One region of the Ruegeria sp. YTSA108 genome, then DNA from elsewhere that is predicted to be linked to it. Evidence: riboswitches for the same ligand, from Rfam matches in the RefSeq annotation. Region 1 holds a riboswitch; the other holds the start of a gene.
What was found. A riboswitch is a leader RNA that binds a small molecule or an ion and turns the genes downstream of it on or off. The one in region 1 is predicted to bind cobalamin.
Positions count from the first base shown of each region.

Region 2: linked by a shared signal. The riboswitch ahead of AC2FHW_RS09365 (hypothetical protein) and the one ahead of AC2FHW_RS03290 (CbtB domain-containing protein) in region 1 are both predicted to bind cobalamin.

Region 1 is NZ_JBXWND010000002.1:54,451-58,658, forward strand. Features, by position in the region: gene AC2FHW_RS03275 (DUF1636 family protein) at 1-204, shown strand, start outside; gene AC2FHW_RS03280 (hypothetical protein) at 201-695, opposite strand; gene AC2FHW_RS03285 (CbtA family protein) at 762-1,460, opposite strand; gene AC2FHW_RS03290 (CbtB domain-containing protein) at 1,465-1,635, opposite strand; cobalamin riboswitch at 1,673-1,881, opposite strand; gene cobF (precorrin-6A synthase (deacetylating)) at 1,925-2,668, opposite strand; gene cobA (uroporphyrinogen-III C-methyltransferase) at 2,661-3,389, opposite strand; gene AC2FHW_RS03305 (cobyrinic acid a,c-diamide synthase CobB) at 3,386-4,208, opposite strand, start outside.
Region 2 is NZ_JBXWND010000005.1:126,138-130,345, reverse strand. Features, by position in the region: gene AC2FHW_RS09375 (DNA polymerase III subunit gamma/tau) at 1-905, opposite strand, end outside; gene AC2FHW_RS09370 (protein-tyrosine phosphatase family protein) at 1,062-1,562, shown strand; gene AC2FHW_RS09365 (hypothetical protein) at 1,564-1,968, opposite strand; cobalamin riboswitch at 2,052-2,271, opposite strand; gene AC2FHW_RS09360 (alpha/beta hydrolase family protein) at 2,411-3,268, shown strand; gene rsgA (ribosome small subunit-dependent GTPase A) at 3,293-4,208, opposite strand, start outside.

The DNA.
Region 1 (4,208 bases):
AGCTGCGCGGAACCCACGGCGCTGGCTATACAGGCGCAGGGGCGCGCATCTTATGTGTTTTCGGGAGTCGATGTGGCGGCGGATGCTGCGGATATCGCTGAAACTTGCCGTACTTACCTGAACAGCCCGCAGGGCTGGATTGAAGACGCCCGACCCTGCGGGCGGCTTCGGATGTGTTTGCGTGCGCGTATTCCGGCGCTTTAATCGACCTGAACCGTAGCCGCAGCACGAACCGGCACGTTATCGACCGAAAGCGGGCTATGGCTGTTGGAATTCAGCGAAACCGAAACCTCGACCTCGCCTTTGGGCAACTGATCAATGTGCATCCAACTGCCGTAAAGCCGGGCGAGCTTTTCTCCGTTGATGTAAACATGCGCGTGCCCTTCGCCCACCATGTCTGCGGTCGATGCGTTCTGCGGTGCGAAGGTAAAGTTTTTTGGCATGACATGCAGGTTCCAGCCAGACATAGGATCCTGTGTCAGAGCGATGTCCAGTGTAGGTGCATCTGTGCCTGCCGGTAGGTTCAGGGCCGTGGAATGATCGTGGGCCATGGTCTCAGTGTGTGAGGCTCCGTGAAGAGACGGATCAGAATGGTCGTGGCCATCAAATGTGACGCCATTTGCAGCAGCAATTACAAATCCTGCACCGCCGCCAAAGACCAGACCGATCACGAATAGAGCAAGTGAACGGGTCATTGTATTTCCTTGAAAACATAGGGAAACGCGCCAAGTTTACACCCGGCGCGTTCATTCGAAGTGCGATCAGGCCGTTGCTTCGGAAGGTTGCGCTTCTTTCTGCCAGAAATAGCCAGCGAACGCGCCAACCAGAACCCATGCAACCAGACCGATTCCAAAAGCTCGTGCCGCGAACAATGCGCCAATTTCAGTCGGCACAGGGCCGGTGAAAACATCGGGCTCGGGTGCACCGATAAGATGTGGCACCAACAGAAGTACTGCGGCGATCACATAGCTGATCAGGTTACCTCCAAAGGCGATCAACCACATGGCGACAAGGGCTGCTGCAACCGTTGCGAACCACCAGACCTGACGTGCATAGACATCGGCTGCTGCGACACCCGGCACTTCGGGCGCCAGGGTGAAACCTGGTGCAAGGTGGAAGGCGATAAATCCGGCCAACCCCCAAAGAACGCCGGTCCGGCCATCAATCTGATGCCCTTGACCTTCGGCTACCGACATCAGCGCAACCATCACCAGCGCATAGCCGGTATAGGTCAGCATGGTAAAGATGACACTCAGCGCATCACGCGTCAGTTCAGAGAACATGCGCGGCAGCTCGGGATGAGCCGATACGGTCTCGCCCCCGAAATGCACCAGCTCTCCGGATTCATAAAGCTCGGCATGCAACAATACTGGTTGCACAAATACCAACTGCAGCAAGGCGGCAATCAGCCCCGCTGCAGCACCAGCGAACAACGCGCTGGTCAATATACGACTGAACACGGTCTTAGTGGCAGGGGAAGCCGGTCGCGTGACGCACGTCATGCGCTGCATCATGTAGGGCCGCTGCCTGAACGTGACCGGTCAGCGTGATGAGGCCCAGACCCAGAACCACTGCAAACATGACCGGAACAAAGCCTGTACGCGCGGCGGATGCTGTTTTCGTTTGTGTTGCCATTTTGTATTCTCCTCTGCCGCCGCACCCGACGGCCGGTGTTTCGTTTTTGCGCCTGGCAGGTCTCCTGGCTTGCGGGTCGATGCCTCTGTTCGCCTTCCCCCCGGAGAACCGGGAGTGGCTGGTTGAACAGGGGCTCTCCGCTTACAGTCGCGGGGGCGGCTTTGGAGTTGACCACCGAGGCAGTCGCACCAAATTCCCTCTTAGCATCCGGATTTCTCCGGCAGGACCAGACACCCCCATTTAGCCGCTATAGCTGTGGCGGTGCAATCATCATTTGCGACGTATTGTGTCAGATTATGCGCTTTTTCAGCAAATAAATATCCATGATCCAACCATGGTCGGCACGGGCATGGGCGCGGCGGTCTAGAATCTGCTGCGCAACCTCGGCCAAAGGGCCTTTGATCAGGATTTCCTCTTTCATGCCGACATATGCGCCCCACCAAATGTCCAAGTCTTCCATGTCCAGGTTTTGGAATGAACATTCGCCATCCAGCATCACCGCCACGTTTTCTGCGGTTTCCGGCCATCCTTCTTCCCGGATGCGACGACCAGTTGTTACGATATAGGGCGCGCCCAGTTCGTTGATCGGAATCGCATGGGCCGCCGTCAGCGCTTGCAGCGCGGTGATGCCGGGAATCACCCGTGTTTCTGGCTGAGGGGTCAAACGTGCCGCGATTCGCAGCGAACTGTCATACAGCGACGGATCCCCCCAGATCAGCAGCGCCACATGGCGGGCCTTCGGGTGGGCTGCGATGGCCTCCTGCCAGCGCAATGCAATCGCATCGTGCCATTCGTCCACTCCGCGTAAATAGCCATCATCGGCACGGCGTTTGGGAATGTCGAAATACGCGATTTGCGGAAGAGTATCCGCGACCTGAGCGATGATCTGCTCGCGCAGCCCTGCCAGATCGGCCTTGTTTTCGCCCTTGCGGGGGATCAGGATCAGGTCCGCCGAACGGATCGCCTGCGCCCCTTGAAATGTCACATGATCCGGGTTGCCGGTGCCAATACCGATCAGCGTCAGGTCAATCATTTTCGAACTCTGCCAGAGGTCCATACAGGATCAGGGCCGGGGCGGTGCCGATCTCGGTTTCCAACTGCTGCGACAAGGCACCGATGGTCGAGCGTTGCAGTTTTTGCTCGGGGGTCGAGACGGACTCGGCCATCAAAGCAGGTGTGTCCAGCGGTAGGCCGTGGGAATGCAGGGCGCCAACCAAAAGGGGAAAGGTGCGCTTGCCCATAAACACGACGGTCGTAGCCTGTGGATCAGCCAGTGCTGCCAGGTTCAGATCTTCGGGCAGTTTGCCACTGACATCGTGGCCGGTGACGAATTGCACGCGCCGCGCGGTCAGTCGCCGGGTCAGCGGAATGCCCGCCGCTGCCGCCGCCGCTACCGCCGAGGGGATGCCGGGGATGATTTCATAGTCGATCCCGGCCTCTTGCAGGGCCACCAGTTCTTCTTCAAGCCGGCCGAACATGCCGCCATCACCGGATTTCAGCCGCACAACATGCTGACCGGTTTGTGCATATTCGACCAACAAGCGGCTGACGTGATCCTGCTTGGGCGAGGGGCGCCCGGCGCGTTTGCCGACCCCAACCAGATCGGCATCCTCACGCGCGTGGCTCAGGATCGGGCCACTGCTGAGGTCATCAAACAGCACCGCATCAGCTTTCTGCATCCGGTCCACCGCCTTCAGCGTCAGCAATTCCGGGTCGCCGGGGCCTGAACCGATGAAGGACACAAAACCACTCATGCCGAGGCCTCGGCGATCAGATGAAAGAATGTCCCGGTGACATTGTTTCGCACCGATCCGGTTTGCGGGCCTTCCGCGCCTTCGGCGTCGAACACGCGCGCCAGCGGGGCGTCAGGCTGTTCGATGATCGAGGAATAGTGGAACTCATGCCCGCGTAGCGCTGTGCCTTCGGCAAATCCGGCCATTGGGGCCAATAATTCCGCCTTGCGATAACCCAGGTTGAACTTGCGCTTTTCATAGGAGGTCACAAGGCCCAGAAGGCCCGCCATTTCGTGCCGGGCACCCTCTTTGTCGATCAACGCCTGACCCAGCGCCATGTAGCCCCCGCATTCGCCATGCACAGGTCTTGTCTCGGCATGTTTGCGCAGCCCAGTCTGGAAGGTGTTGGCGGCGGCCAATGTGCCTGCGTGCAACTCGGGATACCCACCCGGCAGCCAGACCAGATCGGCATCCGGGGCAGGGGCTTCATTCGCCAGTGGTGAAAACGGTAGGATTTCTGCACCCGCCGTGCGCCAGCCTTCCAGCAAATGCGGATAGGTGAACGAAAACGCAGCATCCCGGGCCAGTGCGATCCGCTGCGCCGGAGGGCGCGGCGGCACGGCTGACGATGGCCTATCTGGGCTTGAGGAAGCCGCCCGCTTGATCGCCTCCAGATCGACATGTTCACGCAGGAACGCAGCATAGCCGACAATAGCGCTTTCCAGATCGGGATGTTCCACTGCCTGGATCAAACCTAAGTGCCGCTCGGGAAGTGTCAGGTCTCCGCGTCGTGGCAGAACGCCCAGAACCGGCAGGCCTGCACGTTCCATACCCAACCGG
Region 2 (4,208 bases), on a different contig from region 1:
CAGTGCGTGATTTCGGCCAGGTCACGCAGCACGGATAGCGGATCGGCCCCTTCGGCATATTGCCCGCCCAATTCAGTCAGCGCGCTTGCTGCATCCCCTCGCAGGATCATTTCCATCAAGTCCAATACCCGGCCCCGGTCGGCCAGACCCAGCATCGCGCGCACTTGATCTGCGCTGGTTTCACCGGCCCCATGGCTGATTGCCTGATCCAGCAGCGATGTTGCGTCGCGCGCCGACCCTTCGGCCGCGCGGGTGATCAGCGCCAGGGCATCCTCCGCGATCTGCGCCTTCTCAGCCGCTGCAATCTTATTGAGCAGGCCAATCATGTCCTCGGGTTCGATCCGGCGCAGGTCAAATCGTTGGCACCGCGACAGAACAGTCACCGGGACTTTGCGGATTTCGGTCGTGGCAAAGATGAACTTCACATGCGCAGGAGGTTCTTCCAACGTCTTGAGCAGCGCGTTGAACGCGCTGGTCGAAAGCATGTGAACTTCGTCGATGATGTAGATCTTATAGCGCGCACTGGCGGCACGATAGCGCACCGAGTCGATGATTTCGCGAATGTCATTTACGCCGGTGCGGCTGGCGGCGTCCATCTCCATCACATCGACATGGCGGCCTTCCATGATGGCGACGCAATGTTCGCACTGGCCGCAAGGTTCGGTCGTGGGCTTGCCTTGCCCATCAGGACCGATGCAGTTCATGCCCTTGGCGATGATCCGGGCCGTGGTCGTCTTACCGGTGCCGCGGATGCCAGTCATGATGAAGGCTTGCGCAATCCGGTCGGCCTCGAACGCGTTTTTCAGCGTGCGCACCATTGCGTTCTGACCGACGAGGTCAGCAAAAGTTTCCGGGCGGTATTTCCGCGCGAGAACCTGATAGGCGGGGCTGGGCGTGTCGGTCATGTCTGCTCTGTTGGATTCGTGTCAGGTTTGCAGCGTAGAGACCCCCGCCGTCCGCGTCCACCGCGCGCGAAAAGGAATTTCGTTTTGGCAAGTTGTATCAGAGCCGGTAAATCATGAGGGGCTTTAGCCCCATGTGGTGATGCAGGAAAAGGAGCTGTGTTGGAGAGTTTTGCAATTCACCCTCTTGGATTGGGTAAAGGGCAGATCGCTCTGTGCCCACTGCCGGGTGTCACGGGCGATTATGCTGGGGATTTCGCAGTAATCCGGGATTGGGCGCCGGACCTGGTCATCTCGATGACTACTCTGGATGAGTTCCAGCATTCCGGCGCGCGTTCATTCGAGGCGGACCTGCAGTGCGAACGGATTGCCTGGGTCCACCTTCCGGTCTCCGATTTCGGCGCCCCCACGCCTGAGGTTGAGGCGCTTTGGCCGCAAGCCAGCGCCGCCGCCCAACATGTCCTTGCCAGTGGCGGCAAGGTGCTGGTGCATTGCCGCGGTGGGTGCGGACGCTCGGGGATGGTTGTGATGCGGCTAATGGTGGAATGCGGCGAAGCGCCTGACCAAGCGCTTCGGCGGTTGCGTGCAGTGCGGCCCTGCGCGGTGGAAACCGACGCGCAAAAGGACTGGGCCGGGTTGCCGGCCCGAACCCTTCCCTGAATCAGGCAGACACTTGATACGGAATACTGTCGCTGCGCGGCGGCAGGATCGATACGTCGAGCATCGCACAGGGTGGTTCTGACAGAAAACCAGCGGATTTCTGGATGAACTCCGGCCCGAACATCATGTCGCCATAGGCGTCCAGCTTTTCTGTCGGCGTGTCTGTGCTGGTGCCGCAATAGACCCTGATCTGTTCTGATTGGGCCCGAAAACGGGCCGTGCAGCCTTCGGTGCAATGGGTCAGATCGCTGGTACCTTCGACCTCGAATGTTTTGGATGTCGCAGGCCTTGCCGTCGCCATCGCCTCGGCCATGGCGCGTGCCATTCGGGCAAGGGCGGGGCAGGGTTTCCCGGTCCTCTGACAGACGGTTGCGGTGAATTCGTGTGTTTTTGTCTTCCAGATCATAATGCGCCCTCCGCGCGCAGGACGAAGGGTGAGGATCAGGTTTGACAGCGCGCTGACGACCTGCCCGGACACCCCGCCCGAGTTTCGGTTTCGATACGATGGCAGGTCTCCTGACTTGCGGGTCGTCGCTTTGCCGACCTTCCCAGCCCTGGGGCCAGTGGTATTTCGGCATTGCTCACCGCTTACAGTTGCGGGGGCAGTCGCGGAGTTGGCCCTTTCCGGCATCGCCGGGGCAGACCGCACCGTGTTCCCTTTTCATCCCGCCCCATTTCCGGGGCAAGAACCATCACCACATCGCTAGCGGCTATGCAGACCCCGAGTCAAGCCACCTGTTGGGGTTCAAACCGGACGTTTGGTCATCTTGATGAAATCTTGACTCTGGTGGCCGAAATCGGGCCGATTGTTGAGTGAACCGAGTAGTTCAGAATTTGTCGGAAGCGCCATGCTTGATACCACGCCCTGCGTCCAGACTAAGGACTTTGATTTTGCCTCAGGCTCTGCCAGCCTGTCGGCGCGGCTGTATCTGCCTGAAACCGAGCCGAAGGTCGCCGTGGTGATTCACAGCGCAACTGCAGTGCCGCGCGAATATTACCAGCATTTTGCCCGTTGGCTGGCCGCCGAACAGGGTATGGCCTGTCTGACCTATGACTACAGCGATTTCGGGCATTCGCTGCGCGACAAACTCAAAACCTCTGAGGTGACCATGGCGGATTGGGCCTTGGTCGACATGCCCGCCGCACGGGCTGAGATGCGCAGGCGGTTCCCGGACGCTTTGCAGTGGAGCATCGGTCATTCCCTTGGCGGCTTGCTGGGGCCGGTGCAGCCAGACATTGATCAGATCGACCGGATGATCTGTGTATGTTCGGGGCTGGTTACTCTGTCCGACCATCCCTGGCCCTATCGCGGGCTGGCGTGGATGTTCTGGCATGTGCATGGGCGTCTGGCAGTGAATGCGCTGGGCTATCTGCCGGGCAAAGCGGTGGGGATCGGTGCCGATTTGCCTGGTCCGGTCTATTGGCAATGGCGTAGCTGGTGCACGGCGCCGCAGAATTATGTGCCGCAGATCGGTGACGCTCTGCCCGAAGCGAGATGGGCGCAATCGAATACGCCGGTGGACCTGTTCACCTTCGAGGACGACCAGATGGTGCCGCCAGACGCTGTCTGGCGGCTTGCCGATCTGTATGGACCAAAGGCGCGGCGACATCTGTTGTCTCCGAATGAATTCGGAGCGCCTGAGATCGGTCATATTGGCGCTTTTGCCCGCAGAAACCGGGCGGTTTGGCCCCGGTTGATTGCCTGAAAACGAGGCGCCTTTCTGTCACGCTCAGTGTCTGCTGCGGGACTTTTTGTCATTCATGACGGATCGCACCATTTTGCCAAAGGCTTTGTCACGTGCCCGTGACTGCGCGAGGGTTTCGGAATTCCTCTGATCTTCGCGCCGAAGCTTGTGCCAGCGCGCCAGCCGGTCGGGCTCAAGCACGCCATTGGCAATCGCCTCCTGCACAGCACAACCGGGTTCGGCCTGGTGCTGGCAATCTGAGAACCGGCACCTTGCAGCCAATTCAAGAAGGTCTGAGAAAACCTCATCCACGCCGTCTTGGGCTTCCATCAAACGCAGGGCGCGCATTCCTGGCGTATCAATCAGCCACCCCCCGTTTCGCATCGGGTGAAGCGCACGATGGGTCGTGGTGTGGCGACCCCGTGCGTCATCCTCGCGGATCCCCGCCGTTGTCCCGGCCTGACCAGTCATGGCGTTCGCCAATGTGGTTTTGCCGACACCGGATGAGCCGACCAAAGCAGCAGTTTGCCCGGCAGGGCACCAGGACAGGATCGGATCAATCTCTGACGCCTCCAGCGCGTTGACGGTTAGAACGGTCAGAAACCGAACCAGCGAACTGGCCTGACTGGCATAGCTCTCTGGGTCAGGGCAGCTGTCGGCCTTGGTCAGGACAACAACCGGATAGCACCCGGCCTGATGCGCCAGTGCCAGATAACGTTCAAGCCGGGCCAGATTGAAATCGGCATTGCAGGAACTGACGATATACAGCACGTCCACATTCGCCGCGATCAGCTGAACCTGCGCACCGGTGCCTGCGGCCCGGCGTTGCAAGAGGCTTTTGCGCTCCAAAAGATGCCGAATGCGGTTTTGATCATCCGCAAGGACCCAATCGCCAACCGCAAATTCGCCGGTTGATCGGTCAGGGGTCAGATCAGATGTGCCGCCAAGCGCATTCAGGCCG